3 regions of the Levilactobacillus sp. genome follow, and region 2 is predicted to be linked to each of the others. Evidence: riboswitches for the same ligand, from Rfam matches in the RefSeq annotation. Region 2 holds a riboswitch; each other region holds the start of a gene.
The links. A riboswitch is a leader RNA that binds a small molecule or an ion and turns the genes downstream of it on or off. The one in region 2 is predicted to bind thiamine pyrophosphate.
Positions count from the first base shown of each region.

Region 1: linked by a shared signal. The riboswitch ahead of thiM (hydroxyethylthiazole kinase) and the one ahead of LKH74_RS07340 (ECF transporter S component) in region 2 are both predicted to bind thiamine pyrophosphate.
Region 3: linked by a shared signal. The riboswitch ahead of thiW (energy coupling factor transporter S component ThiW) and the one ahead of LKH74_RS07340 (ECF transporter S component) in region 2 are both predicted to bind thiamine pyrophosphate.

Region 1 covers NZ_JALCJA010000002.1:186,394-196,585, forward strand. Annotated here, with positions in the region: gene LKH74_RS03625 (ABC transporter ATP-binding protein) at 1-569, shown strand, start outside; gene LKH74_RS03630 (ABC transporter permease) at 566-1,324, shown strand; gene LKH74_RS03635 (oxidoreductase) at 1,805-2,641, shown strand; TPP riboswitch at 2,688-2,791, shown strand; gene thiM (hydroxyethylthiazole kinase) at 2,976-3,764, shown strand; gene thiD (bifunctional hydroxymethylpyrimidine kinase/phosphomethylpyrimidine kinase) at 4,352-5,167, shown strand; gene thiE (thiamine phosphate synthase) at 5,167-5,820, shown strand; gene LKH74_RS03655 (Y-family DNA polymerase) at 6,459-7,757, shown strand; gene LKH74_RS03660 (hypothetical protein) at 7,750-8,058, shown strand; gene LKH74_RS03665 (hypothetical protein) at 8,072-8,464, shown strand; gene LKH74_RS03670 (hypothetical protein) at 9,504-10,192, opposite strand, start outside.
Region 2 covers NZ_JALCJA010000004.1:79,406-89,597, reverse strand. Annotated here, with positions in the region: gene LKH74_RS07355 (HAD-IIB family hydrolase) at 1-530, opposite strand, end outside; gene LKH74_RS07350 (D-alanyl-D-alanine carboxypeptidase family protein) at 792-1,958, opposite strand; gene LKH74_RS07345 (D-alanyl-D-alanine carboxypeptidase family protein) at 2,422-3,591, opposite strand; TPP riboswitch at 3,813-3,903, shown strand; gene LKH74_RS07340 (ECF transporter S component) at 3,988-4,554, shown strand; gene LKH74_RS07335 (ABC transporter ATP-binding protein) at 4,992-6,404, shown strand; gene LKH74_RS07330 (energy-coupling factor transporter transmembrane component T family protein) at 6,401-7,054, shown strand; gene tenA (thiaminase II) at 7,068-7,754, shown strand; gene LKH74_RS07320 (hypothetical protein) at 7,794-8,165, shown strand; gene LKH74_RS07315 (hypothetical protein) at 8,826-9,008, opposite strand; gene LKH74_RS07310 (LBP_cg2779 family protein) at 9,300-9,494, shown strand; gene LKH74_RS07305 (O-acetyl-ADP-ribose deacetylase) at 9,570-10,085, opposite strand.
Region 3 covers NZ_JALCJA010000003.1:408,393-418,584, reverse strand. Annotated here, with positions in the region: gene sufB (Fe-S cluster assembly protein SufB) at 1-1,007, shown strand, start outside; gene LKH74_RS06760 (metal-sulfur cluster assembly factor) at 1,039-1,368, shown strand; gene LKH74_RS06755 (helix-turn-helix domain-containing protein) at 1,380-2,273, shown strand; gene LKH74_RS06750 (sensor histidine kinase) at 2,578-3,627, shown strand; gene LKH74_RS06745 (response regulator) at 3,620-4,273, shown strand; gene LKH74_RS06740 (hypothetical protein) at 4,693-5,502, opposite strand; TPP riboswitch at 5,634-5,733, shown strand; gene thiW (energy coupling factor transporter S component ThiW) at 5,825-6,313, shown strand; gene LKH74_RS06730 (hypothetical protein) at 6,496-6,960, opposite strand; gene LKH74_RS06725 (MFS transporter) at 7,080-8,264, shown strand; gene LKH74_RS06720 (TetR/AcrR family transcriptional regulator) at 8,466-8,981, shown strand; gene LKH74_RS06715 (ABC transporter permease) at 8,984-10,045, shown strand; gene LKH74_RS06710 (ABC transporter ATP-binding protein) at 10,049-10,192, shown strand, end outside.

The DNA.
Region 1 (10,192 bases), on a different contig from region 2:
AGGAGGAATGGGTGACGCTGACCGGGCCATCCGGCGGGGGCAAATCCACGCTGGTTCGCATCATCGCCTCGCTGCTCAGTAAGACCAGCGGGACCCTGACCTTTGCCGGGCAACCCATTGAAAGCTATGATCCGGTGGCTTACCGGCGGCGGGTGTCGTACAGTTTCCAACAGCCGACGCTCTTCGGTGAGACCGTCCGGGACAATTTACAATTTCCTTACCAGATTCGCCAGCGGCCGTTTGACCAGGACCGCGCCGTGGAAGGCCTCGAAGTCGTCGGGCTGGCGGCCAGTGATTTGGACAAGGCGGTGACGGACCTGTCCGGGGGTCAACGCCAGCGCGTGGCCTTACTGCGCAACGTGATGATCTACCCAGAAGTCTTGATCTTAGACGAGGTCACGGCCGGACTGGATGCCGAAAACAAGGCGTTCGTTTGGTCGCTCATCCAGCGTTTCAACCAGCAAGACCACCTGACCATCATCGCCATCACCCATGACCAAGCGGAAATCGACGCGGCCAGCCGGTTGGTCACCATCAAAGACGGCCGCATCGTGGGAGGTGCCAAATGAATTTAGCTGTGAATAATCAATCCTTGTTGTTGGCCCTCGGCCTGGTCGTGATTGCGTTAGCGATTGGCTGGAAGGAAAAATTGGGCATCGACCGCGACATGATCATCGGCGTCATCCGCGCCGTCGTTCAGCTGTTTGTAGTCGGGTATCTGTTGAAATACGTCTTTCGCGTCGACCACATTTGGCTGACGACCATTTTGATTTTAATCATTATTTTTAACGCCGGCTACAACGCCAAGCAGCGTAGTAACGGCATTCCGCGGGCTTTGCCAATTTCCATTGGCGCCATTCTCATCAGTACCGGCGTCACGCTGGGCGTTTTGATGTTGGCCGGCGCGATTAAATTCATCCCGTCGCAAATGATTCCGATTTCCGGGATGATTGCTTCCAATTCGATGGTCGCTATCGGCCTGTGTTATCGCAACCTCAACGCCCAGTTCAAGCAGGAGCGCCAGGCTGTGCTGGAAAAATTGGCGTTGGGGGCGGACTTGAAGGATGCGTCTAAGGAAATCGTGCGCGACAGCATCAAGACGGGCATGCAGCCGACGATTGACTCGGCCAAGACCGTGGGTATCGTGAGTTTGCCGGGGATGATGTCCGGGCTGATCTTCGCTGGCGTCGATCCGGTGCGGGCCATTAAGTATCAGATCATGGTCACGTTCATGTTGATGTCGGCGACCAGCATTGGCTCGGTGCTGGCCTGTTACTGGGCCTACCGCGGCTTCTACAACGACCGCAAGCAGCTGCTGATTTAGCTTTGATTCCGCCTGGTCAGCCAGACGCGGCCATCCCATGACGTCAAAAGTAGTCGTTTACAGCCTCACAAGGCGAACTGGCCGCCTACCGTTCGCCAAATATGGGTTGGAACGCTGGGCGGACGGGTCGAGCCAAAGGACGGTCTCGGCGCCTCGCTTTGAGCCGAAGCCCACGTCTCAAAGACGCCAGTTGCCTAAGCGGCATAAACCGTACCGCTAAGGCAACTCCCACGGCTGAACCCATATTTGGCGAACTCTCGGCTACTGTGGTGCATGCCAGTAACAGTTGCCTTAACCCTGGCTGACGCAGGCGTCTGGTTTCACTAGATTTAGTTTCCAGAACACCATCATTACGACAATCGGCGCGTTAATTTTAGCCGCAACCTTTGCCAGATTAATTGCAATCGCTTACACCTATTCGCTATGCTAGGGGTAACGGATTTTAAAATTAGATAGGAAAACCCAATTGGAGGGATAAGTATGACACACAGAAAAGTAGCTTTGGTCACCGGGGCCTCGTCCGGGATTGGCAACGCGATTGCCCGCAGCCTGCACCGTAATGGCGTCACCGTTTATGCCGGTGCGCGGCGGGTCAGTCGGATGAATGATTTGGACGACCTGGGTATCACGACGCTGGCGCTGGACGTGACGGACCCCATCAGCGTGGAAAAGGTGGTGGACCGCATCGTTAGTGAGACCGGCCGCGTGGATATTTTGGTCAACAATGCCGGCTACGGCCTGCTGGGGGCCTTGGAAGAGGTGCCGATGGATCAGGCCCGCGACCAATTCGACGTGAACTTGTTCGGGGCGGCGCGGTTGATCCAATCTGTCCTGCCGATGATGCGCCAACAACACAGCGGCCGCATCATCAACATCACCTCCGTGGACGGCAAGATTGCCCAACCCATGGCCAGCTGGTACGTGGCGTCCAAATTTGCGCTGGAAGGTCTGTCGGATACCTTGCGCTTAGAACTGGAACCGTTGGGGATTCAAACAATCGTCGTTGAACCGGGGTCCATTCAATCCGAGTGGGCCGACATCGCCGCCGACCATTTGAAAGCCACCTCGGCGCAGGGTCCTTACCGGCCAACGGCGAACCGGGCTGCGGCCGTCTTGACGGTGGCCAAACAGTTTGCCAGTCAGCCGCGCGTGATTGCTCGCTTGGTCGACCGCGCTGCCTTGTCGCGCCGGCCCAAGACCCGCTATCATGCGGGGGCCGGTAGTCAGGTGCTGCTGGCGCGCCGGTTTATGTCCGACAAGATGATCGACCACATGTGGCACGTCGTTGGTGAGGCGGCTCAACGTTTTACCCATTAATATGAGAAGCGTTGCGTCGACAGCTAAACCTGCTATACTTAACTTAAACCAACACTAGGGGTGTCCACACTGGGCTGAGATACGGGCGACCGTGATCCCTTGGAACCTGTCAAGTTCAGACTTGCGAAGGGAACGTGTCGTGGCACCCACAACGGGCCACCGGTTCACTGAACGTGAGGCGGGGCCCGCTTTTTGTTTGGTGGAAAATTAAAGCGCTCACATAGTGGTTCGTTAGGTGGCCGTTAAATGCATGGCGTACCCCGCAGGTTTGTGTCACCGGCCGGGTATGCTAGAAGTGGCCGTTTACGGGACCAATTCAAGGGAGGAATTACCAATGAAAGTGGCTTTGCTAGATGAATTACGGGCACAAAACCCGATTGTCTTTAACGTGTCGAATTTCGTGACCGTCCAGGACGTGGCTAACGGCATCAACGCGATTGGCGCGTCGCCCATCATGTCCGAAGAGGTGGCCGAGGCGGACGAAATGGTTGGCCTGGCGGGGGCGGTGTGCCTGAACCTGGGGGCCGTCACCGCCACGCAGGTCACCCAGATTCGCGCCGTGGGGCAGTCCGCCAACCGGCAACACCGGCCGCTGGTGATCGACCCAGTGGCTGTCGGCGCCGTAAAATACCGGATGCAAATGGCGACCGGCCTGTTAAACGATTTTCATCCCGACGTGATTCGGGGCAATGCCGGTGAAATTGCGGCACTGGCGGGAGTCGACTGGCAGGCCAAGGGCATTGACGCCGGCGAAGGCACCGGTGACCGGACGGCGATTGCCAAGGCCTGCGCGCAGAAATTAAAGTGCGTAGTCATCCTCTCTGGCCCCACGGACGTCATCACGGATGGTGAGCGGGCGGTCAAGGTCTTGAACGGGACGAAATTGTTCCAGATCCACGTTGGCTCGGGCGACATGCTCTCCAGCATCGTGGCGGCCTTCTGCGCGGTCACGGACGACTACTTTGAAGCGGCCCAAACGGCCTGCCTGGTCTTTGCGGCCATCGGCCAACTGGTCGCGGAAGCCACGCCTAATCTGGGAGCGGGGACCTTTATCGTGAAGCTCCTCGACAAGCTCCAAACCACCACCGTCGCGGAAATCGAAGGCATTGCGGCTTTCGAATAATAAATGTTTCGGGGCTGGCCGCCTTATCCAGAAAATGGCGGAAACCAGTGCCTACGCCTGCCGGGGTTCCGCTTGCTATGGGGAACGGCTCCAGCCGAAGGGCGGTCTGCCGCCTCGCTTTGAAGCCTGGCGCAACCCACCAGTCTCCAAAGTCGTCCCACGCTGTAGGCTGGCAAACGACGCCAGCCAACACCGTCGACACAGCCGGCTCCACCCCGGCGATCTCCGGCAGGGTAGTGACCTTGTTGTTGGATAGCGTAACGCCCAGCTTTGGGGGAGATGGTTGTCGTTCTCGTTGACGGCATGTTGATTATTCAAGTAAGGGTGATTGATAAGCAACAATCGGAGCCGTGAGTGGCGCGAAATCTAGGTTCAGCCGGGGAATTTGCCAGTGGGCTTTGCTGGCAAATTGGTGACTTTGAGACAGCGAATTTCTGGCTCAAAGCAAGCACCGAGACCGCATTTTGGCTCGGGGCGTCCTCCCCCAGCGTTCCAACCTAGATTTCGTGCCGCGGTAGGCGGACAGTTTCCACAACCTATCAATAATTTAATCATCAAAGAAGTAGAACCAGAAGGGATGAGTAACAATGGCAAATGAATTTCCACAAACCTTAACGATTGCTGGGACCGACAGCGGGGGTGGGGCCGGCGTGATGGCCGACCTGAAGACGATGCAAGAGCGCAACGTCTTCGCCACCGCCGTCATCGTCGCGGTGACCGCGCAAAATACACTGGGTGTGCAGGACTTTATGGCCTTGCCGCAAAAATTAATTGACGAACAATTTGCCTCACTAGCGGCAGACCTGAAGATTCGGGCCTGCAAGACGGGGATGTTGGCCGATGCAGCTCACGTGCATGGCGTCGTGGAAAATTTGAAAAAATACCAGTTCGGTCCATTGACGGTCGATCCGGTCATGATTGCCAAGGGCGGGGCGGCGTTGTTGGCCGACGATGCCGTGGCCACGGTGCGTGAAGAGCTGGTGCCGCTGGCGGATGTGTTGACGCCTAACTTGCCGGAAGCCGAACGTTTGACCGGGCAAAAGATTACGACGGCGGCTGATATGGAACGGGCTGCCGTGGCACTCCAAGACCTGGGGGCCAAGAACATCATCATCAAGGGCGGCCACGAAGCCACGCCGGATAAGGCCAGTGACTTCGTGTTACTAGATGACGGGCGGTCATTTTGGCTGACGGCACCGCGCTATGATACTGTGCGGACTCACGGCACGGGCGACACGCTGTCGTCTTGCATCACCGCCGAACTGGCGAAGGGCAAGGATTTCGAATCGGCCATTCGCCTGGGCAAGGACTACGTGACAGCGGCCATCGCCAATCCCATCGCGGTCGGCCACGGTCACGGACCATTGAACCATTGGGCTTACAATCAAGGAGGCGCTGAATAATGTCAGTGACGTTTGAACCAGGCCTGTTACGGGCCTACTTTGTGGCGGGGAGCCAAGACGTTCCCGGTCAAGATTTGCGTAAGGTGTTGGCGACCATGCTGGATGCCGGTATCACGGCGTTTCAGTTCAGAGACAAGGGTGCCAGTACGTTAAATGAGGAGCAGCGGTTGGCGCTGGGCAGCGATTTGCGGGTGCAGTGTCACGAGGCCAACATCCCGTTTATCGTGGATGACGACGTGGATCTGGCCATCTTGCTAAATGCGGACGGCATCCACGTGGGCCAAAGCGACCAGAAGATTCAGCAGGTCATCGAAAAGGTCGATGATCGACGGATGTTCGTGGGCTTGTCGTGCAACACGGCGGCTCAGGTGGCGGCGGCCAACCAGATTGACGGTATCGACTACATCGGTAGCGGTCCCATCTACCCGACTGTTTCCAAGGATGACGCCGATCCGGCCATGGGTGTCGACGGTCTGGCCGCGCTGGTCAAGCAGGCCAACGTGCCCATCGTGGCAATCGGCGGCGTGACGGTCGACTCTCTGCCAGCCATCGCGGCGACAGGAGCCGCGGGGGTCGCAGTCATCACCCTGTTGACGCGCAGTGATGACCCCTTGGCCGACACGCAGGCCATGCGGCGCGCTTTTCAAAAGTAATGGTCGTGGTAGTTTAGCAGACTGTTCCCACAAACCTGTGACTTTAGTCGAGGGTGGTCGATGAATACCGGCCGCTCCTGAATAGCTTCTATCACAAAAGACCTAGCTCCGAGAATCATTCGGAACTAGGTCTTTTTTTAAATACACACGGGTTGAAAAGATTCGATTGGTAAGCGCATACATTTGGACACACCCAAAAAGCTGTAACAGCCTGGTTTGGTCCGGTAAAACCAAAAAACAGGTCCGATTTCACCGTGTTTAAGTGCGGCAAATCGAAACCTGCTTAAAAGTTGAGGAAGCTAGTTGACTAGGGCTAACTTCACAAGTACATTCTAACACGACTACCAAATAAAAGCCACTAAAATAAGGTAATCCCACAATCTGTTAGTTAATTTAATGGCATAACCGGACTGTTAAATTGGTGGTTTAGTTAGTTTAAAGGGTGGCGGGTTGGTGGACAAAATCGGTCTATGTTCACGGCCGCTAATCAGGGGATAAGCAAGTGAATCTTTTCCTGAATGATTCTGGAAAACGAGGCCAGTGGGTTGCCCAAAAAGTTAGCGATTAATTTCGCTGTTCCCCTTGCAAATTAGAACAAGTGTTCGTATAATGAGAACAACGAAGGGAGGAAACGTGCCATGGACTACAGCCACGAACCACACGGGATGTTCTTTATGATCGACAACAAGTCGTTTTACGCCAGCGTCGAGAGCGTGGAGCGGGGGTTGAACCCGCTGAAATCCGTGATCGTCGTGATGTCGGAAGCGGACAATACCGGTTCGGGGCTGGTCTTGGCCGCGTCGCCGATGGCCAAAAAGCTCTTTGGCATCAGCAATGTCTCCCGGCAATACGAGGTCCCCCGTGACCCGCGCATTTTGGTGGTGCCGCCGCGGATGAACCTTTACATTCAAAAAAATCTGGCCATCAATAAGATTTTTCGCGAGTACGTGACCGATGCCGATTTATTTCCGTATTCCATCGATGAGTCCATCTTGGACATGACCAAGTCGTGGCGGTTGTTTGGCCGCACGCCAGAGGAGGTCGCCCGCAAGATTCAGTTGCGGATTCGTCATGAGCTGGGCCTGTACACGACGGTCGGCATTGGGGAGAACCCCGTTCAAGCCAAGCTGGCCTTGGATCTGCAGGCCAAACACGACCGCGAGTTGATCGGCCGTCTGACCTACGAGACGGTTCCGCAATATATCTGGCCCATCACGCAGCTGACCAAGGTGTGGAGCATCGGTCACCGCACCGCCGCGCACCTGCAGCGACTGGGGATCCACAGCATGGGTGAGCTGGCCCACGTGAACCCGTATGAGTTGCAGCAAACGATGGGGCTGATGGGTGCGCAACTCTTTGCGCTGGCCTGGGGCATCGACCGCAGTCATTTCACCCAGGTGCGCCCGCCCAAGGAGAAGAGCTGGAGCAATTCGCAGGTCTTGCCGCGCGATTACCGCGTGCAAAGTGAAATCGAGCTGGTCTTGCGTGAAATCGGCCTGCAGACCACGGCCCGCATGCGCCACCACCAGCAACAGACCAGTTGTATCAGCCTGTACGTCGGCTTTGCTTGGGATGGCCAAGCCGACGATGGCCGCAGCGGCTTACACCACAGCCGGCGCATCGACCCGACCGACAACGCCCAAACGATTATCCGGGAATTGGTGACGTTGTTTCGGGAGAATTGGGACGGCCAACCGGTCCGCAACCTAGGGGTCGGTCTGTCACGTCTGAGCCCCAGCGGCCGGCTGCAACTGGACTTGTTTCAAGACCCCCAACGCCAGATCAAGGACGATAAATTTGACCGGGTCATCGACGAACTGCGGGACCGCTTTGGCAAGACCGCCGTCATTCCGGCCAGCAGCCTCTTGAAGGGCGGCACCATGTTACGCCGGGCCGCGCTGGTCGGGGGCCACAATGGGGGGAATAGCTTTGATTGATGAGACCAAGGAAGCTGAGTTGATTTTACGTCGCTTGCAGCCCCTGTTTACGGCCCAGTGGCACTGTCAATACCGCCTGGATGTGGTCAATAATCAGTACGGCCACGTCTTCAATTTCTTCTTGGACATTCAACGAAAAAATCATCGCGAACGGTCGATTCCGCTGCATTCACTGCGCACCACCGACCTGGCCGTCTTGGAGCGAGTCCTCAACCAGGTCCGACAGGGAACGGCGCTTACGCTGCATTTTGTCGACTTCGGTCGCGTGCGCTGGCCACTGAGTCAGCGCTGGATTCGTTAGGAAGTGACGCGTCATGATCTTGCACCAAACTGACAACGACGACCTCGCCCAGAACTTCTTTCACCGCGATTATCACGACCGCGGCATGTTGAAGTGGGGCGGGTTCTACTTGTCCGATCACACCAGCGCCTTGGCCAAAATGCATGCGGCCGAGCAGGTGGAACGGCCCTTGCCTGAACAAACTGCGGCGGTCGTCAGTGAGCGCCTCGCCGCAGCCTGGCGCAGTCAACAGCCGGTCCACCTGCAATTAAACGTGGTGGATGACAATCAGACCATTCAGCTTTTGGATGGGGTGATTGCCGGGGTATTTGACGATCAAATCATTTGCCAGCTGCCTACCGGTAAATGCCAATCGGTAGCGCTAGCCGCAATTCGATGCGTTGTTTCACCGAAAAACGTGCACTGACCACAGAGAGGGTCGGTGCACGTTTTTGGTTTAGCAAAGGGACCATCGATGCCGACCGCGACATCAGTGTTCCCTTTGTTGGAGATTGAGTTATGGTGTGTTTCACAGATGGGTTGAAGCCCACCTCGGTGCCAGTATAACATTGCGGCGACCGTTTGTTTACTCGTTCGGTACCGATTGTGAAATTAACTGCTTTGTTAAGCGGAACCAGTTGCCTGTTGGCGCACGTTTCAGCTATCTAAAGTTGGCGCAGTTGGTGCTGGCCGCCTACCGTGGCGCGAAATCTAGGTTGGAACGCTGGGGGAGGACGGCCTGAGCCCAAGCCCGGTCTCAGCCCTTGCTTTGAGCCGAAAACCACGTCTCAAAGTCACCAATTTACCAGCAAAGCCCACTGGCAAATTCCCCGGCTGAACCTAGATTTCGCGCCACTCTCGGCTACAATGATGGTTGTCAGCAGCGGTTGATTTATCGGTACCGTCAACGTGGCTGTGTCGTAGTGGGGGTGTGTGGCGATAGTGCCTGCGACCGTCAGGGATTCAGGTTGCTCAACGTTGGGTCGTGATGACTGGCGGCAGTAGTGGATGACGGCCACAACGTTTGTGACTGTCATCCACGCAATCAGTGTCAGCAGCGTGGTCCCCGGCGGCTACCTGAAATTTTCAGCTACATTAAGGGCAACTGTTGGCTCAACCGTCATGGACAACCACTACCAAAGCCGAGAGTTCGCTAGAGATGAGTTCAGCTGTGGGAGTTCCCTTAGTGCCACGGGCCAGGGCACTTAGGGAACTGGCAACTTGGAGACGCGGGCCATCGGCTCCAAGTTGAGGTCCGAGACCGCTCTGTGGCTCGGGCCGACGCCCTCAGCGTTCCGACTCATCTCTAGCGAACGGTAAGGCGGCCAGCACACACCGTGTAACCAACGGATAAGGTAGGCGCAAGCAGCGGCAGGCTTTCACCAAGTAACCAACATAAAACGGAAGAACGCAAAAAAGGTAGTCACCGTGGACCACTCGCGGCGACTACCCAATTTGATTATAAGCTAAAATTTATTAGTTGTGGTCTTCATCAACTCGGCACCCTTGTTGGTCATCAGGTAACCCGCACCGTTCTTGGTGAACTGGATACCTTCAAACTCACGCTTGCCGCTCAAGTTGGTGGCTTCGACCTGCTTAGCCTTCAAATGGCCCAGCTTGGAAACGGGCACGGATGAAATGCTACTGTCGGAGACGAAGTACAACCGGTTACGTTTAACGTTGTACGCGATGGACTGTGGCTTGGTACCTGGACGGTAACGCAGACCTTGCATAACCAAGTGGAACTTCACTGACTTCTTGTTGATCTTACCCTTGTAGATCTTGACTGCGCCCTTAGGTGCCCAGCCGCCGTTGGAGTAGGTAAAGAAGTAGGCATTGCCCTTTTTGTCAAACGTCAGGTTGGACCCCATGGTAACGGTGTTCTTCAACATGAACTTGATCTTCTTGGTTGGCTTCAACGTCTTGGTTGAGACCTGTTGGACATTGGAGTGAATCTTAACGGGTGCGCCGATGAACCAGAGTTGGCCGTTCTTAGGGTTCATGGCCAGTGATTGACCGTGACCGGTGTTAAATTTCGGCCCAATCTTGATGTACTTCATGATGGCCTTGTCGGTGCTGGTCATTTGGTTGACGGAGTGGTCGTAAGTGGCGCGACGCAGGGCGTCCATGTGAGACGTGCTGATGCCAAATTTAC
Region 2 (10,192 bases):
CCGGCGAAGTGCCGGTTGAATGCCGCCACCTGGGCCGTGATGTCAGACTTTAGCCAGGTCAGGTCTAATTTTAAAATGGCATCCCCGACCGTGGCCAACTGATCGACGTGCGTCAGGCTGGGATAGAATTCTTGCGAGTCGCGAAAACGCTGGCTATCGGCGGCTAGCTGCGTGTAGGACCGTTTCCAGCCACACGCTAAAATAAAGCAATCCGCCATGATTGGCTCGCGCTTGAGCCAAGTCACCGCGGCCAGCCACAGCGAGGGCGCTATGGCGGCCGTTTTAAGCACCTGCCCGTTGGCCGACGTGATCAGGGCGCCGTCCTCTACCACGTAGGTAATCTCGTGGCGCTGCTTTAACGGGCAAAACAAGCTCTGCGCGTGGTCGAGCGGGTCGCCCGTGGTCACAACAAAGCGGATGTCCCGAGCCTTCATAGCCGCTAACTGCTGGTCAAATTTAAGCGCGTCATACCGCCCCGTGCTATCGAGAAATGTGCCATCTAAATCCGTTGCTATCAACCGTGGAATCACTGCCCCCAACTTCCTTTCCGTTATTCGTGTAATCCCATCATACCGGGCCAGCGCGCGCAACGCAACGATAATCCCTTACAAATAAATTCATGAAAAAAACTGGTGCTTGCGGGTTTTTCACTGGCTTCTTCCGGGGCGTTTGTGGCGGCTGAAATTGGTGAATTTTCTTTTCACAGGTGGTTGGCACCAATTAAGATAATCGTCCACCTACCCAACAAAAAAACGACAACCCATCAGCGGCTGCCGTTTTCTAGTCATGATTTACGCGTTCATACTACTGTAGCTGTAAGCCTTGTTCATCAACGACCGCGTTTCCGTGAATTCATTGATGTCATGCAGGACCACCGTGATGACCCGGTGCTTGCCAGTCTTTTGCCCCGTCCCGACGAAGCAGTAACCCGCCAGTGGCGTGTAACCGGTCTTCAAACCGTCTACGTTCAAGGACGCCTGATAATACTTCCGGCCAGCCAAGAGGTTGTTGTAGTTGTAGGTCGTTTGGCCGTCAACTGACTTGGACCCAATGGCACCATCCGTTAAGATCCGCGGGTAGTCTTGGATCAGGTGCCGGGCAATCAAAGCCACGTCCTTGGCCGAAACCATGTTGGCGTTGGCACTACCGTAAGCATAGCCAAAGGCCTTCAAGTCGCTGTTTTCCAACCCCGAGGCCGAAACGAAATTAGCTTTACCCAAGTTCCAGCTCTTGGCCTGGGCGTTCATTTGCTTGATAAACTTGGCGTTGCTGCCGGCGACCCATTTCCCCAGCGCAATCGCGGCGTTGTTTGAGGAGTCCAGTAATGCCGCGTAGTACAGGTCTTGGACCGTGTACTTGTGACCACTCTTGAAGAGGAAGCCCCCACACGAGTAACTTTGCCCCATGGCAATCAGGCCCTTGCTGCTGGTATCGACCACGTCACTCCAGCTGCCAGACCCGCTACCGACCTTTTGCAAGACCAAATACAGCGTCATCAATTTTGACACGGAGGCGATGGGCCGCGCGGTGTTGGCCTTCTTGGACCAAACGGCCTTGCCCGTCGTGTAATCCATAGCAATCGCGTTCTTGGCGTACTTCAGGCCAAACGGCGCCTTACCCTTGGTCAAATAGCCGTGCCAGATCCATCCCTTAACGGCCCCTGACTTATTCGACACGTAATAGTAAATCCCCTTGGAATTGCCGTGCTTCAACGTGGCCTTCTGCGTCACGTACCAGGTAGTATTGGGATACCCCTTCATGGTTGCCAGCTTGCGGTTGTGCGCCTTGTTATAAATGGCCCCCGCCGTACTCTTCTTGTGGTACGCGGTCTTGGCCAACTTAGTGGTCGACAACGTGGTGTAAACGGCCGCGTGGGCGGTCTCAACACTAGCACCCGCGCCGACCGTCAACGCGAATAGGAAGGCCAGCGCGGCCCACTTGATTTTGTGTTCTCTCATGATGACTTGTCCTCTCTTGTTCAAACATTCTCACCCACCCTATCATGGTTAAGCCTGACGCGACAAGGGTTCTCGCGACTTTGTAACTAACTTGTTGGGGATGTAACGTTCGCGTAATCCACCACTTCTTGCCATAATCAGTTGGTGCATGAATCAATTTAAACCTGAACTGACAACGGTGGCTGGTACTGGCCGCCTGACCGTTCACTGAAAATTCTCCCGATTACAGCCCCCATCTCACGGTTGCCAGGCCCTGTCGACCTTCTGCACACAAAAAATGCCAGGGCGCTGACTGTCACCCTGACATTTTATGTTTACACATTTAATTGAACCGTTCACCCGGACTGACTGGGAATCCGTTGCCACCCGCCCCTCTGGCAGTCGGCTGTGCTGCCTGACGCAGGCCATTAGCCTAGTTTTCACGCAACGGCAGGCGGCCAGCGTGTACCAAGCAGACCAAGTGCTAGTTACTCATGCGACTCAGGCGGTAGGCGTGGTCCATCAGTGAACGTGTCTCCGTGAACTCGTTGATGTCATGCAGCACCACCGTGATGACCCGGTGCTTGCCGCGCTTGTGGCCGGTCCCCACGAAGCAGTAACCCGCTAGTGGCGTGTAGCCGGTCTTCAAGCCATCGACCTTCAGGGAGGCGCGGTAGTATTTACGCCCCTTTAAGAGGTTGTTGTAATTGTAGCAAACTTGGCCGTTGACGGTCATGGACCCAATCTTGCCGTCAGTCAAAACGCGCGGATAGCTGGTCATCAAATGCCGGGCTATCAACGCCACATCCTTGGCTGAGACCTTGTTGGCATTGGCCTTGCCGTAGGCGTAACCGAAGCGCTTCAGGTCACTGTTCTCCAGGCCCGAGGCCGAAACGAAGTGCGCCTTACCCAACTTCCAGGCCTTGGCTTGGGCGTTCATTTTCCGGATAAACTTGGCGTTACTACCGCTGACCCATTTGCCCAGCGCAATCGCCGAATTGTTGGACGAATCCAAGAAGGCCGCGTAGTAGAGCTGCTTGACGGTGTAGCGATGATTCAATTTAAAATGAAAGCCGCCACAATCCGCACTTCGGCTCATCGACACCAGGCCACGACTGGTAATCTTGACCTTATGATTCCAGTTGCTTTTTTTGCCGTCGATTTTCTTCAAGGTGAGATACAACGTCATGATTTTTGACACGGAGGCAATCGGCCGCGCCGTGTTGGCGTGCTTGGACCAGACGACCTTGCCCGTCTTGGCGTCCATGGCGACCGCAGCTTTGGCCTTGGTCAAGACGAACGGGGCCTTCCCACGCTTCAAGTAACCGTGCCAAATCCACCCCTTGACGCTGTGCTTGCTGTTTTGCACGTACAGGTAAATGCCCTTCGATTTACCGTGCTTGAGGGTTGCCTGCTTGGTGGCGTACCAGGTGGTATGGGGATGGGTCGTTAAGTTGCTGACCTTTTTGGTGTGTTTCTTGTTGTAAATGGCACCCTGACTGTGTTTCTTGTGGTAAGCGGTCTTCTTGATTTTCTTGGTGCTGACGGTGTGGTAGGCCGCCGCTTCGGCTGGCGAGGTCGGCATTAGCGCCCCACCCAACGTGACGAGCGCTCCGAGCGCCAAGGCCCAGTGATTGAGATGACTTTTCTTCATAAGTTAAGTGCTTCCTATCCTTTAATAATTAAGTTCACTAACAATTAGAATAGCACTCTTCCTCATCGCCGGATAGCGCATTTGGCCGTTTTGGACGGGCTTTTGGGGCTTTGTAACTAAACTGTAAAAAACGTTTCCATCCTGAATAGATCAACGACTCGGCACGTATTTTTCCAGTCACGGTTGCATTTACCCGCCAAATTAGTTACGCTTAGGGTATTCAAATACGACTGGGGTGCCTCGCGGCTGAGATCAAACCCATTGAACCTGCTCTGGTTAATACCAGCGAAGGGAACGCGTTATTTAGCTATCAATGAACCCCTACTAAGTTTTTAGTGGGGGATTTTTTTATTCGTTGGGCACCCCCGTCAAAACTCTCATAGGAGGCATCATCTCATGAAAAGTTGGCACATCCGCGATATTATTTTGGTCACGATTCTCGCAATTTTTATGGGCGTCATCTTCTGGATCATTAATCCCGTCTACACCTTCCTGGCGGCCGCTTTGGCCCCATTTGGTCTGCAACCCTTGGCAAATGAAATTCTGTTAGGTATCTGGGTCATGGCCGGTCCTTTAGCTGGCTTTATCATCCGCATCCCCGGTTCAGCGACGTTGGGAGAATTTCTCGGCGCCGTTGTTGAAATGTTTCTGGGCGGCGTCTGGGGCGCTAGCACGCTGATTTCCGGCGCGGTTCAAGGTCTCGGGGCCGAAATTGGGTTTGCGGTGACTGGCTACAAACGCTACAACTGGGTCAGCCTGAGTCTGAGTTGCCTGACCACGGCCATCGTGACCTTCACGTGGGACCTGTTCCGGAGTGGCTACGCTGCCTATCATTTGGGCTTTCTGGTACTGCTGTTTGCAGTGCGGTGCTTATCGATCTTCCTGTTCGGCGGCGTGCTGACCAAGCTGATCACCAACCTGCTGGCGCGGGCCCACGTCTTACCCAACGTCAGCGCCAAATAACCATTCTGTGCGCTGGCTTGGCAACATTGGTATTGGCTGGCCGCCTGCCGTTACGTGAAAGTCTAGGGGGGGACTGGTGCTGGGGGAAGACGGACCGAGCCAAAGTACGGTCTCGGTCCTTGCTTTGAGCCGAAGAACCCGTCTCAAAGTCACCAATTTGCCAGCAAAACCCACTGGCAAATTCCCCGGCTGAGCCTAGATTTCACTTCACTCTCGGCTCCTGCGGTGCATTACCGCTACGACAGCGTTAACTGTTATTTCACGTTGTTGGTTGTTCGCAACTGCGGTGAGTGGCGCAGGTTAGCTATTTCTCGGCCTTCTTAGGCACTATGCCTCGACTTTAAATCACTCAAGCTCTCGCAACTAATCACTTTCTGTTTCACGCTCATTAATTTTAAAAAAGTTTGCAAAATCTGTTTCACATTGGAGGAATTTTCGTGGCCACTGTAACCGTTCATGCACTCACATTTTCCTATTCCAACCGCACCCGGCCGGTCTTGGACGACCTCAACGTGACCTTTCCCAGCGGTAAGTTTTCGCTGTTGACCGGGGTGTCTGGTGGGGGGAAGTCCACCCTGCTTAAGCTGATAGCGGGGCTCACTCCCCTGCCGGATGCTGGGACGATCACCTTTGACGGGCAACCGCTCAGCCAAATCAGCCCCGCCGACCGGGCGGCCACGGTGGCCATGCTGTTTCAGGAACCCAGCACGCAATTTACCATGGATACCGTGGTCAATGAGCTACGCTTCGCCCTGGAAAATCAATGCGTTGACCCGGCGGCCATCCCCGCCAAGATCACCGCGGCACTGGACTTCATCGGTATCGCTGACCTGCGCGACCGGCAATTAATGCAACTGTCCGGCGGCGAGCAGCAAAAGGTCGCCTTAGCCATCATCGTGGCTATGGACAGCGACGTCATTTTGTTAGACGAACCCTTTGCCAGCATCGACCCGCCTACCCGCTTGGCGTTACTGGAAAAGCTGGTGATGCTATGTACGCAGCGCGGCAAGACCATTATCTTGGCCGACCACGACCTCAGCAATTACGACCGGTGGGTGGACCACCTGGCCGTGCTGGATCAGGGTCACTTGACGTTGTTGTCGCCGGCAGAAACGCAGACACGTTTTGCGGCGTTCACACCGGACAAGCTCCGGTTGACACACGTGACGTTGCCCACCGACGACCTCACCGTCAGCCTGCAGGGCACCCAACTGGCACTGGGTCACGAACACCGGCAGTTGTTACGGCCGCAAGACCTGGCGTTATTTGCTCACCAAGCCACGCTGATCACCGGTCCCAACGGCAGCGGCAAGTCCACCCTGTTTCGCGCGCTGGTGCGATTGGGTACTTATCAAGGCCAGCTCACCTACGACGGCCAAGACATCCGTAAGCTCCCCCGCAAGCGCTACGCTCGCCAAGTTAGCTTGATGTTTCAGTCGGCCAGCGCGCAATTTCTCAACGTGACCGTGGCTGAGGAGTTAGCGTTGTCGCAAAAATTTGGCAATCACACCTACTTCACCCCAACACGCGTTCAGGACCTGTTGACGCAGCTGAATCTCGCCGACCACGTCGATCAGATTATCTACTCTTTGAGCAGTGGCCAGCAAAAGAAGCTCCAGCTACTGTGCATGCTGATCATGGCGCCCAACGTGTTGCTGCTAGACGAACCCTTGAAGGGCTTGGATTTTGCGTCCATTCAAGTGGTCATGCGCATTCTGACCACCGTTCAACGCGACCTCAACTTGACGCTGATCATGATCAGCCACCAGCTCAGCGGCCTCGACGACCTGATCACCTTACACCTGGCGCTCGATCACCAACAACTCACCTATCAGGAGGCGACACCATGAATCCCAGTTTAAAATTAGCCTTGGTCGTCTTGATTGCCTTGGAGGTGTCCTTCACCCAGGTCTGGACGGTCAACGTGGTGCTGATCATCGTCAGTTTGGCCTTGATGCTGCTGAACCACGTCACACTCAAACGCTTCTTGTGGCTGACGCTGGTCCCATTGTTCTTTGCCAGTGCGTTGGTCTGGTCATTGACCTTACAAGGCACCGCCAGCCAGCATTTTCTCCTGGTCATCTTCACCCGGATGTTCGTCTACGTCTACATGGGCGGGCTGTTCACCCAGACCACGGACCCCTTGACGTTGACCCGCTCGTTGGAACAAAATGCCAAGCTGCCGTCAAAATTTGCCTATGGCTTTCTGGCCGCTTTCAACCTGATGCCCAAGATTCAAGCCGAGGTCGCCACGATTCGCGCTGCGGCCTTGATGCGGGGCCAAGAACTGCACGTCTGGTCACCGCAACTGTATTTCAAAGTCATTCTGGCTGCGATGAACTGGTCCGACCAACTGGCCGCTGCGATGACCTCGCACGGCTTTGTCGAGGGCGCACCACGGACCCATGCCGTCACGGTGGCCTTAAGGTCGCGCGACTGGTGGGTCTTTGCCCTCAGTCTCATCGCCGTTCAAGTCGGGCTATTCATCGGTCTACCCTAAAAGGAGTTTTGTTATGTTTACTGATCAAGCACATGCGCAAACCAAAGCCCTGTGGGACGCGTCCAAACGCCATCCCTTTATCACCCAACTGCAAGCCGGCACCCTGCCCGCCACTACCTTTCGTTACTACCTGATTCAAGACCACCACTATCTCCACGAATTCGGCAAGCTCCACGACCTGGCGGCTGACCAAAGCAACGACCCGCGTGTAGTCAATCAGTTACGGGCCGGTGCGGCCAGCCTGCGCGACGGCGAAATTGCGGTGCGCCAGACCTTCTTTGACCGGCTCAACATCACCCCGGCAGAAGTCGCAGCCGTGACTGCCGCGCCCACGTGTTACGCCTACATCAGCCACATCTATCGGGCATTGCTGACAGCGGGGCCCGCGGGCGCCGTGGCGGGTCTGTTGCCGTGTTATTGGCTGTACGCCGAAATTGGTCAGGCGCTGGCCGGCACCGGGTCGCCCGTCCCCATCTACCAATCCTGGATCGACACCTACAATGCCGATGATTACACCGGTGCCATGCACGACCAGCTGGCCCTCGCTAACTATGTCGCCACGCCAGCCAATACGGACGCGTTGTTAGCTATTTTCAAGAAGAGCAGCTGGTACGAACTGCAATTCTGGCAAATGGCGCTGGATCAAGAAGATTGGTCAATCACCGACGCGAACGCAGCATCTGCATTTTCAAGGCACTAAACCAGCGTTATAATGGAGCTACCGCAAGAAAGAAAGCAGGTGGCAATCTTGAAAACGTCACGTTTAACATTTCTAGAATTTTTCGGTTACCTCGCCTTGGTACTGGGCGTCGCTATTGAGCTCTATGCCCTGCTCAGTAGCCCCGGTAGTAAACTCAGTGGTGACAACATGTTCGGTGGAGCCGTCGTCATGGCCCTCGCCGTCGCCTTTATCCACAGCAAGCACCTGATCTTTAACCTGATTCTAATTGGCTTAAGCACCCTGGGCTTTGCCTACTTCACCTTCATCCACACGCAAAACTGGCTGTGGACGGTGGTCTTAGGCGTAGCCGTCGCGGCCTTTCTGGTCTACTTCTTCGGTATCCGTAACGACGTCCGCCGCAACCAGAGCGACTGGTTTCATTTTAATTGAGCACGGATGCGGCAAAGGGTCCCTTACGCAGCGTTTGGATTTTTTCCAGACGCTTTTTGTTTGGCCAACTAAAGGTTGAAAGACGGAAATCAGCTGGAACTACTGTTAGCATGTGACTCATGGCGTCAAAAATAGTCGTTTTCAGCCACACAATGCGAGCTGGCCGCCTACCGTTCGCCAGTAACAGTCGTCTTAACCCCAGATAGCGAATATATTGACGACTGGTCTTTCATTAACACAGTGTTGCTGATAATTGCTACCTTGCCGGAGGCAGCCAGGGTGGAGCCAGCTGTGTCGGCGGTGTTGGCTGAGGTCCTTTCTCAGCCTACAGCGCGGGACGACTTGAGAGACTGGCGGACTCTGCCAGGCTTTCAAGCGAACCGGAAGACCGCTTTTCAGGCTGGAGGTGTTCCCCAGAGCAGGCGGAACCCTGGCTGACGCAGGCGTCTGGTTTCACCAATTTAGGTGTCAAAACACCGTCGTTACAGCAATCAACGCGTTAATTCTACTTTCAACACCTAATTTTGGACAGAAAAACAGGCCTGCCCGAAGGCCGACCTGTTTTCCTGCTTGATAAACTACAAGTGACTGTAGTGTGTAATCACAATGATTACCAAAGAGTTAGATGAAACAGCCGGGCGAACCCGACTTCGGGGCGGATCATTCCGCATTATTGACACTCGCGCGAAAGTTGCGTGTGTGCGGGGCATCTAAAATGCCCACGGGGCTGGTGGTTTGGCGCGTCGTGGTGTGTTTGCCCATCGTGAACCAGGCAAGCCCACTCACGACGCCCAAAATAATTACCGCGGCCACGAGGCTGCCAATGATATGTCTTAAATTCACGCTGCCACCTCACTAGTCGATGTTATCAAAATTTTCTAATAACTAGCTTAACCGCTGGGCATTGCAAACCTGTGACAGACTCACGTTAGTTTCCTAACAATTCTGCGACAATGGTTAACAACCGCGATTCCAGCCCATTTTCATATTGCATTTAATTTTACGCAATTTTTCCCGATTCAGCAAGCATTATCGAAAAAAACTTCAGATATCGGGACTTATTCCGCCGATTTCTGAAAAATTTAGTATAATGAACTTAAGCAGTCATTAGGATTATCATTTGGAGGGATATTAATGAGTCAAGAATTAAACGATTTGGCCGAAGCAATCATCGCCTACCAAAAGAAATACGATAAGACAGATGGAGAAATGGCCTTTGGCTCTCGACTGTCCGTTGAGAAGTTTCACGCCATCAAGACCGGTGAACTCGCCCCAACCAGCGAGGAACAAAGTGCTTTAAAGGGTTTCATCGCTACCAAGCCCCACTAACAACACTGATTAAATAAAAGACGCGTCAAGACGTTTGGCAAGTACGCTAACGTTTTGACGCGTCTATTTTTTACATTAATCCACGACTTGCGCCCAGGCGCCCCGGTAAGCCGCCGCGGTCGCATCGTCAAACGCGACCATGCGCACCCGCTGGAGGTCGTTACTCTTGGCCAGCACCGACGCAATCGTCTGCGCCGCCACGGCCGCCGCATCCTCTAACGGATACCCGTAGACCCCGGTGCTCAGCGACGGAAAATCGACCGTTCGGCATCCGTGGTCCATGGCCAGCTTCAGGCTGTTGCGGTAACAGTTGGCCAGTAGTTCCGGCTCCCCGTGTTGCCCACCGCGCCACACGGGACCAGGCGTGTGAATCACCCATTTAGCCGGCAGTTTGAAGCCGGGGGTAATCTTGGCTTCACCGGTCAAGCAGCCATTCAACGGCACGCAAGCCGCAAAAAGCTCCGGCCCCGCCGCGCGATGAATGGCCCCGTCAACGCCACCACCGCCTAATAACGTGGTGTTAGCGGCATTGACGATGGCATCGACCTTGCTTTCGGTAATGTCTCCCCGAATCACTGCAAATTCAGCCACTATGCTCACTCCTTTGACCAGGGCCAGTGCCACCGCCGTTTTGGCTTGGCTGGCGCTTGCCCCTCCTTGGCTTTCAGCCGCTTCATGCCCTCCCGATACGGGTTGGC
Region 3 (10,192 bases), on a different contig from region 2:
ACATGCGCGATGACTTTGCCAAGCTGGGCATCATTTTCACGGATACCGACACGGCATTGCGGGAATACCCCGAACTGTTCAAGAAGTGGTTTGGCAAGCTGGTCAAGCCAACCGACAATAAGTTTGCGGCCTTGAACGCGGCCGTTTGGTCCGGCGGCTCATTTATCTACGTGCCCAAGGGTGTCCAAACCAAGACGCCGATCCAGTCGTACTTCCGATTGAACTCGGAAAACTCTGGGCAGTTCGAACGGACCTTGATCATCGTGGAACCCGGCGCGCGCGTCGATTACGTGGAAGGCTGTACCGCCCCGAATTACTCGTCGGACAGTCTGCACGCGGCCGTGGTGGAAGTCAACGTCGAAAAGGACGCCTACTGCCGCTACACCACGATTCAAAACTGGTCGGACAACGTGTACAGCCTGGAAACCAAGCGGGCTGCCGCCGCGGAAAACGCGACGATGGAATGGGTCGATGGCAACTTGGGCTCCAAGGTCACGATGAAGTACCCATCCGTTTATTTGAACGGTGAAGGCGCGCGCGGGACCATGTTATCGATCGCCGTGGCCAGCAACAACATCCACCAAGACTCCGGCGCACGGATGATCCACAACGCCAAGAACACGTCGAGTACCATCGTGTCCAAGTCAATCTCGAAGACCGGGGGCTCCACGGACTACCGCGGGACGGTGCGCTTTGGCCGCCACTCGGATGGCTCCAAGGCCCACGTTGAATGTGACACCATCATCATGGATGACCAGTCGTCATCGGATACGATTCCGTACAACGAGATCTCAAACGCCAACGTTTCCATGGAACACGAGGCCAAGGTCTCTAAGATTTCCGAAGAGCAGTTGTACTACCTGATGAGTCGCGGGATCTCCGAGGCCAAGGCGACCGAAATGATCGTCATGGGCTTCGTGGAACCCTTTACCAAGCAATTACCTATGGAATACGCGGTCGAATTGAACCGCCTGATCAGTTTTGAAATGGAAGGGTCCATCGGTTAAACCGGACCACGAAAACGAGGAGGGTCAACGGATGATATTGGATGAAGATAAACAGTTAACGCCGGCAGAATCCCAGGTCATGAAGGCGTTGGAAATGGTGATCGACCCCGAATTAGGAATCGATCTGGTCAACCTGGGCCTGATCTACGACGTAACGGTGACGGGGGATACTTGCCGGGTCGACATGACGCTGACCACTATGGGTTGTCCGTTGACGCACGTCTTGGACGAGGCCATCAAGCAAGTGGTCACGGCCGTCGAAGGCGTGGAGCACTGCGAGATCAACCTGGTCTGGGAACCGGCGTGGGACATGGCCAAGATGACCCGCTACGCCAAAGTCGCTTTAGGTATTCACGAATAAGGGTGAGGTAAATGAATATTGGCATCTTTGTGGCTCGCCGCAAGGCCCTCAAGATTTCCCAAGTCAAGCTGTGTACGGGAATCTGCACGCAGGCGACGCTCAGTAAATTTGAAAATAATAATCGTGTCCCGTCGTTAACGATTTTGAGCAAGCTGTGCGTGCGGCTGGGATTAACGGTGGATGATCTCTACCAGGAAAGCGCGGAAACGGCGGTGCAATTGCGCCACGACCTGGACAACATCGAAAAGGAACTGATGATGGAAAATTATCAGGACGTGTTGAAACGCTTGGCGAAGATCAAGATCAACCAAATCGATGAGATCAACGTGAAGATGCAGTTCTGTTACCTGCGCGGGTGCGTGAACGCGTTAGTCAATCAGCAACCCGACAAGATTCTCTTTGACTTTGCTCAGATCTTAAACGACCTGGACGAGCGGCACCAAACGATTTTTACCCAGCTGGCATTTTTGGGGTCCGGCATCATGTACGCCCGGCACCAGGAAATGCAGCAGGCCGAGTTTTACTTTGAAAAGGTCTACCAGCACATCAAGGCTTACCACCCGGACGACCATCTGGATGAGCCCAATCAATACTACTTGCGCATGCTGACGCTGATTTTCTTTACCGCCGAATTCTACGCGGGCCAAGAGAAGTATCGGCTGAGCAATCAACTCATCGACACCGGTGTGCAACTGTGTTCCGATGAGCGGGTGACCTATTACTTACCCCGGCTGAAGTTCCTGGCGACGCAAAATGCGGTCAACCAGGGCAAACAACCGGCCACGATTCAGCGGCTAATGGATGAGACGTTAGCCTTTACCCGAATCAATCAAAATGAAGTCATCGAGGTCAAGCTGGCCGCATTGAAGTGCCAGTACAACCGGCAGATGGCGGAAAATAAGTGAGGCAATCGGGTGTGGGCGATTGCCGCAAGGAAGCGTGCTGGCTGTTGGCGGCGCGCTTTTTGGGTGAGGCAAGGCCAGCAATTAGTTAAGAATCATAACGAACCAGAAGGTGGGTGCTCGCACAAAACGCCCACTTTTTGTGTGCAGTAGCACAAGAATCCTTGAGAACTGTAACCGCTTTACTGACGATATGTTATACTACAAGGATAGGAAGGTTGACCGCTAAACGGTTATGATTGTTGTTGATTAACAGCAGTCTATATATTTCAAAGAGTTAACCAGAAATAGGACAGGAGGATGGGCTTTGAATGAGAACGAGAAGTGGATCACGCGTTACTTTGAAAATGCCCCCGTTGCCATTATTTTGTTCCAAGAAGATGAGATGCTAGCGTGTAATCAGGCGGCGCGGTGTTTAAAAGCAAAACTCAATTTTGATCCGCATTACCTATATGAAATTGCGCAAGCGGCAGTGGACCGGCAAGGACGTCCCGTGACGGATTGCCCAACCTGTGAGATTGCGAAAAAAACCCAAGAGGTGGTGGTCCCGGTATTGGCTGAGGGGGATGAATCGGTCGATGCGGGCTATTTGATGTTTTATAAAACGCTGGACGACGCGGCGCACATCACCTCCTTAACCTTGAAGAGTTGTAGTTCTGTCAATCGGGGCTTGCGGTTGGCCCAACACGACGAGATCAATCGCGTCATCGTGCGGGCCAATGAGGCCGACCGTCATCAGATTTCGGCGGACCTCCACGACAACATTGCGCAGGGGTTGTATTTTGCGATGACCGGGGTCAACTGCCTGGCAAACGATGCGTTGAGCGCGACCGAGCGAGCCGACCAGGCGGCGGCCATTACCAAGCAGCTCCAGGCCACCTTGGCGGAGGTCAAGAACATGGCGCTGAGCGTGCGGCCGTCCGTAATGGATGACTTTGGGCTGTTTGCGGCCTTGCGCGCCTTGGCCACCCGGCTGCAGGCGACCACCGGGATTCAGATCTCGGTGAGTGGCAATGCGTTGCCCGAAGAATTGTCCGGTGAGATTCAAAGCGCCATGTATCGGGTGGCCCAGGAAGCCATCAATAACGCGCTGAAACACGCCAACGCCCACGAAATCATGATTTTATTGGTCGAGCACCATCACTTCATCACATTGCAGATCATTGATGATGGGGATGGCTTCGATGTCAGTCAGCACACCCAGTTCAACGGCCATTCACTCGGCCTCAGTGACATGCATGATCGTATCAAGGCGCTCAATGGCGTCTTTGCGCTAATTTCACAACCGGGGGCTGGCACCACCGTGCAGGTCAAGTTCCCCGTTTGTACGGATAAGGGGAGTCTGCAAAATGTATAAAGTTTTAGTAGCGGATGACCACGCCATCGTGCGTGAAGGGTTGAAGAAAATCATTGACCAGCAGCCGGACTACCAGGTGGTGGCTGAGGCGGCTAACGGCAACGACACGTTTGTGCGGGCTGGTCGCGGCGACATTGACATGATCATCATGGATCTGAGCATGCCGCCGGGTGAAAGCGGTCTGGTCACGACCAAACGTATTCACAACCAGTATCCCAAGATTTGGATCCTCATTTTGTCGATGCATGGTGAAGAAGACTATGTCGACCAAGCCATCAAGAATGGGGCAGCGGGCTACGTATTGAAGAGTTCGCCGGATTCGGAAATCATCAACGCCATCACGACCATCGTCAATGGCCGGCATTACGTAGATGAAAACGTCATCTTGCTGAAGTCAGACATCAAGGACATTTTGACCGACGTGGATAAGACTAACCTGTGGGGCCATAGCCCGCTGTCGAAACGCGAGCGCGAGGTCATGCCCCTGGTGGCGCTAGGCTATTCCAACAAAGAAGTGGCGGCCAAGCTCAACATCACCACCAAGACGGTCGAGGCCCACAAGGCCAACATTATGCGCAAGCTGGAACTGGATTCGCACGTGGATCTGGTGCGGTATGCGATTCATCATAAGCTGATTGAATTTTAGAGGTATGACGAGAGTGGGCCAAAAGGCGATTAGCCAGCGAGCATTAAGGCTGCTAACCGAATAATCTCGGGTTTGGATTGTTTGGTTGTCGGGTTTAAGTGGCACCGGCTGCCGTTTGGCGCACGTTTCAGCTAAGTAAAGGTGACGCGAACGAGCCTGGGAGGTTGTGTCCCAGGCTCGTTTGGGTAAGGAAGGCAAGCCAGCCGCCAGGGGTGAGAACAGCTGGTTGGTTCAGTATACCAGACTGTCAATCGTTTGTGGGGTGCGTTAACTAGTAATCTGGTTGGGGGCTAATTGGTCACTGGGGGTGGCGATTGGGCGAAAAGCGGCTTGATCGACCGGTAATCCTGGCGTGAACGCCCATAATAATAGCAATAAAAAATGATGACGACTGCGAAAAGTCGTCATCATTTTGTTAATTAGCTCATATATAACGTATATTGTAAATGAGGCGTGCCGGCGGTCAGATTCCCGCTCAGCTTAATGTTTAAGACATAGGTTTTGGCATGATGGGCTACCAAGGCTTGCTCAATCGTCCGGACCAGCTGAACGCCCAACTGCCCCTTTCCCGTTGTCTCTAACGTCGTGTCACCCCGCTTCGGATCAATCAATTTGGCCAGGTGTGCGACGTTGTCTTGGCTGGCATCCGAGATTGACGTGGGGTCGAGTCCCTTGATACGGACCAGCTTGATGACAGCGGCGTAGGGCATTTGGGCCGGCGTCAGGTGATTGGACCAGTAGTAGTCATTCATCATGGCCAAGTGGTTGTTGAAGTCATAGCCATCCTTTTGGAGCTGAGTGACGATAAAATGATTCAGCGTGGTGGCATCGTCGCTGGTCAATTGGGGCGACAAGGTTAACCCATCAGTTGTGAGTTGTTGGCGCCGGTAAGTGCCAGACTGTAGGAAGCCGTGCCAGACCCACCCAGCCGTCCGCCGATTCTTGCTGACGACGTAGTAGTAGCGAGCCCGGTGCGTGCCGTGAATGAACAGCGCCGTTTGTTTGACGACCCAGGTCGTGTGCGGATAATTTTTAAGATTATGTAGTTTGCGCGAGTGCGTCCAGTTCCAAATGGCGTGCGACTGCCGATTCTTGTTGTGGTAGTACATGGCACCGGTGTGAAACGTGATGTGGTCGGCCATTGTATAGCGACTGGCCTGCGCCGTGGCTGGTAAAATGAGACCGCCCAACAGTGCGGCGGCCGTGATGGTGACAATCTTTTTTAGCATCGAATCCCTCCCGTTTCTCAGTATACCAGACCGAAAATAGTTCGGCGCAACAATCGCATTAATCCCGAATCAGTGCAGCGTATTATGTGTTGCAAACGACGGCCAGACCCGGTATAGTTGGGCACAACTAAAAAAGACACTAGGGGTGCCCGTGGGCTGAGATGGATGACAATCCAATCCCTTCGAACCTGTTGAGTTAACACTCGCGTAGGAAAGTGGTCGGTCTACTGAATGATCAGGAAAACCGTCGTCGTGGGGAACGGGGGACTTTTTTGGTAATTTAAGTAGGGATGTGAGTCGTGTGTCAAAGAAAGTGTATCCGATGACGTTGACCGCCATGCTGGTCGCGCTCGCCGTGATTGGCGGTAGCGCCTTTTCGTTTACCATTGGGGTAGCTAAGGTCGCGCCGGTCCAGCATTTGATCGATGTTGTGACCGGTGTCTTGCTGGGGCCGTGGTGGGCCTTGGCTCAGGCCTTTTTGACCTCGCTGATTCGTAATATCATGGGGACCGGGACCGTCTTGGCCTTTCCCGGCAGTATGATTGGCGCGTTTCTTAGCGGTTGGTTGTTCCAGCGAACGGGTAAATTGTTGGCGGCCGCGCTGGGCGAACTGGTGGGTTCCGGCATCTTAGGGGCCTTTGTGGCCTATCCGGTGGCGGCCTGGTTGATGGGCACGACCGGCGCCGTTTGGCTGTTCTTGCCAAGCTTTTTTATGAGTGCGTTGGTCGGCGTCATCGTGGGCTACGCGTTGTTAAAGGCGATGTGGCCAACCGTGATTGCGCCGCGGTTGCGTAAGTTACAGGGGAAGTAAAAAAGAATGGGCCAAAAGGCGATTAGCCGGCGAGCATTAAGGCTGCTAACCGAATAATCCTGGTTTTGGATTGTTTGGTTAGCAGTTTTAAGCGGAACCGGCTGCCTGTTGGCGCACGTTTCGGCTAGGTAGAGGTGACGCAAAAAGCCTGGGAGGTTTCCCCAGGCTCTTAAGTGAAAAGCTTATTTGGCAAGCAACTGGGCGCTGAACTTGGCTTGAAATTCGAGCTGATAGGTCTTACCCGATTTGGCCGTGAACCGCTTGCCAGTGCGCTTGGTGCCGTATTTTTGCAACGTCAATTGTTTACCCGACCGTTGTAATTTGGTATACGACCAGGTCTTGTCCAACCGGTCGTAGGCCCGCAAACGGTACTGCTTGCCAGAACGTCGGTAGGCCAGGCGATTGCCGCCATAATCATGGTTGCCGTAATCGTACATGACGTACAGCCACTTTGGTGTCAGTACCATGGCATTGTTGGTGACGGTCGTGTCGTGGCCCTTTCGTTGGACCCGTGGTTTGGCGTACCACACGCCGCGCATGATCTGGGGCGTCCCCATGGTCCATTTCGCCGCTTGCGCCGTGGTCGTGCCGCTGACACCCAGGGCTAAGCCGAGCGTCAGGATGGTGCCGGTCAGTAGTTTGTGCAAAGTAATCCCCTCCGATGGCATTAGTATAGCAAATTTCATACGTAAACGGTACCATCGGCGAATGGTGGTGGCCATTTCCTAACAAAAGTTCTAAACTTTTGTTAGGAGGGATTTCTGACGTGAAAGAACAAGCAACTTTATCCAAGAAAACCATTTTACTAATGGCGGTGGTGACGGGGGTCATCGTCGCCAATCTGAACTTTATCCAGCCGATTGAAAACCTGATTGCCGCGGACTTTAACCTGTCCAAGGCGGTTGTCGGCATGCTGGCGATGGTCACGCAGTTGGGATATGCGTTTGGCTTACTGCTGATCGTGCCGCTGGGTGACATCTTTGACCGCTATCATTTGATTCAATTCATGATGATTCTGTCGATTGGGTCCTTATTGTTGGCCCACTGGGCGTCCAATGCCGGGGTGTTTGCCGTGGCGACGGCGCTGGTGGGAATCACCTCGGTGGCTCCACAGATTATCATCCCCTACGCCGGATATTTGGCGCCGGGCCTGCAACGCGGCAAGGTCTTGGGCATCGTGCTCAGTGGGCTGCTGACCGGGATCTTGCTGTCGCGGTCGTTTAGTGGCCTGCTTGGGAGCATCATGCCGTGGCAAGACATCTACCTGGTTGCCGCGGGAATCGATTTGATTTTCCTGATCATCGTGCATTTTCAACTACCGCATGACGAACGGGGACATCAGGACCTGAAATATTGGCCGGTAATTCAGACGCTGCCGAAGTTATTCGCCACGCAACGGCCTTTGCGCGGGGCAGCCATCAATGGTTTTTGCATGTTTGGCATGTCCAACGTGCTCTGGTCCACATTGGCCTTTTATCTGGCCGCGCAATACCATTTGGGCAGTAACGTGGCCGGGCTATTAGGGCTGTTGGGCATTGCCGGGGTCTTGGCGGCGCCCGTGATTGGCAACATGGTCGACCAACGTTCGCCACGATTGACGGTCAGTCTCGGAATGATCTTTTCCGGGGTCGCCTTCGTGATCTTTTGGCTGATGGGTCACTGGCTCATCGGCTTGATTGTGGGGATCGTCTTGTTGGACCTGGGGACGCAATTTAGCCAGGTCTCTTGCCAGGCCATCGTCCAATCCCTGAACCGCAAGCAGAGTAGCCGGAACAACTCCGTCTTCATGTTTAGCTACTTTCTGGGTGGGGCTACCGGCACCCTGTCGGCCACTTGGGCCTGGAGTCATGCCGGTTGGCTAGGCGTTTGCGGCGTGGCGGTCGTCTTCTTGGTGATTGCGATTGCCGGGCACTTCATCATTGGCGAACCCAAGCATTTGGCAACGGATTAAGGCAGGTGAGTGGCCTAACGGGCGGTGAGCGAGACTAGCGCACGGGTTGGCCATTTAAAAGGAAAATTCAAGAGTTTGGCGATGGTTGCCAAGCTCTTTTCTTTTGACCGAAAGTTGACACCGTGTCACCTGCGTGCTAGACTACAGTCATCAATCAAAGTGACACGATGTCACTTCTAACGTAAAAAGGAGCGAAAATCCATGCCAACTGCTACATTTGATCATTTAAATCCCGAAAAAAAGGCTCGCGTGATGGCGGCCTTGCTACAGGAATTTTCGGCACACAGCCTCGCCGATGCCCAGGTGGCACGGATCGTTACCGCTGCAGACATTGCACGCGGAGCATTTTATAAATACTTTGCTGACCTGACGGATGCCTACCAAACGCTTTACCGCGCAGCCATGACTGCCGTGCACCAGGGTGTGCCCACCGCCCCCCAAGGACCCTTTGACCCGCAGCGCTACTACCAGGCAGTGACAGCCTTCTTGACGCACTTTACTGGCAGCCAATATGACGAGCTGATTCGGCGCCACTACGGGGAAAACGAAAGCCTGTTGCCCGCGCGGTCCGTGCCCACCGATTTACCGGCGGCGGATTGGGCGGCCATGACCCTCAGCCACGCCACGATTAAGGCCGTGATGTTGCGACCGCAAACCCAAGCGGCCGAGCTGGCCCGTTTCCAGCAGGCGTTACGGCTCCTGGCGAAGGGGGAATAACCATGTTTTTAGCCTTAAGGGAAATTCGTCACGAAAAATTACGCTATGGCCTCATCGTGGGGATGGTCGTCTTGGTCAGTTACCTGGTCTTTGTGCTGAGCGGCTTGGCATACGGCCTGGCGCAACAGAACACGCAGGCCATCAGTAGCTGGGGAGCCAGCAAAATCGCCCTCAACAGCGACGCCAACGAGAGCCTGTCGCAGTCGCTATTGACGACGGCCACGACGGATAAGTTGGCGTTGTCCGACCACGAGGCCTACATTGGTCAGACGGGTGTTGTCGCCAAGGCCGCCGGTCAGCCGAAATTGTCCGCGCAGTTTGTTGGCCTGCAAGCCCATCAGTTTGTGGCCCGCAACCTCAAGGTCACCAGTGGTCAGCGGCCGACGACGGCCCGGCAGATCTTGGTCGATGACAGTTTTCACGACAACGGTTATCGCCTGGGCGACCGGGTGCAGTTGAACGCCACTGCCGGCAAGTACACTATCGTTGGTTTCACCCACAATGCCAAGTTGAGCGTGGCGCCGGTGATCTACGGGTCACTGGGGACGTGGCGGACCTTGAGTCACGTGACCGCCAATTTCAAGGCCAGCGGGGTGGTCTCTAACGATGCGCACTTTGCTCCGAAAACGGCCGGCGTCCAGACGTTGACGCGCCAACAGTTTATTAATAAATTGCCGGGCTACTCGGCACAGAACACGACCTTTACCTTTATGATTGCCTTTTTGATGGTCATTGCCATGGTCGTTATCGCCGTGTTCCTGTACATTTTAACCATGCAAAAGTTGCCGAACTATGCGGTGTTGCGGGCGCAGGGGATCCCCGCCAGCGTCCTGGTCAAGACCACCATCAGCCAAGCCATGTTGCTGGTCGTCAGTGGCCTGGTGATCGGTGCACTACTGACTGCGGCGACCGTCCTGGCGTTACCGGCCGGGGTGCCGATGAGCTTTAACCTACCGCTCCTGGCGGGGGTGACGGTCGGCATTTTACTGACCGGTGTGATTGGCGCTTTGATTCCCGTCCGTTTGATTTTGCGCGTTGACCCCGTCAGCGTGATTGGAGGCTAAATGATGCCAGCATTAACGTTATCCCACGTCACCAAGCAGTTTGGGCACGCCACCAACCAAGTGACGGTCCTCGAGGATATTAATTTCAGCGCCACCGCCGGGGAAGTCAGCCTGGTGCTGGGCCCATCCGGTTCCGGGAAGAGCACC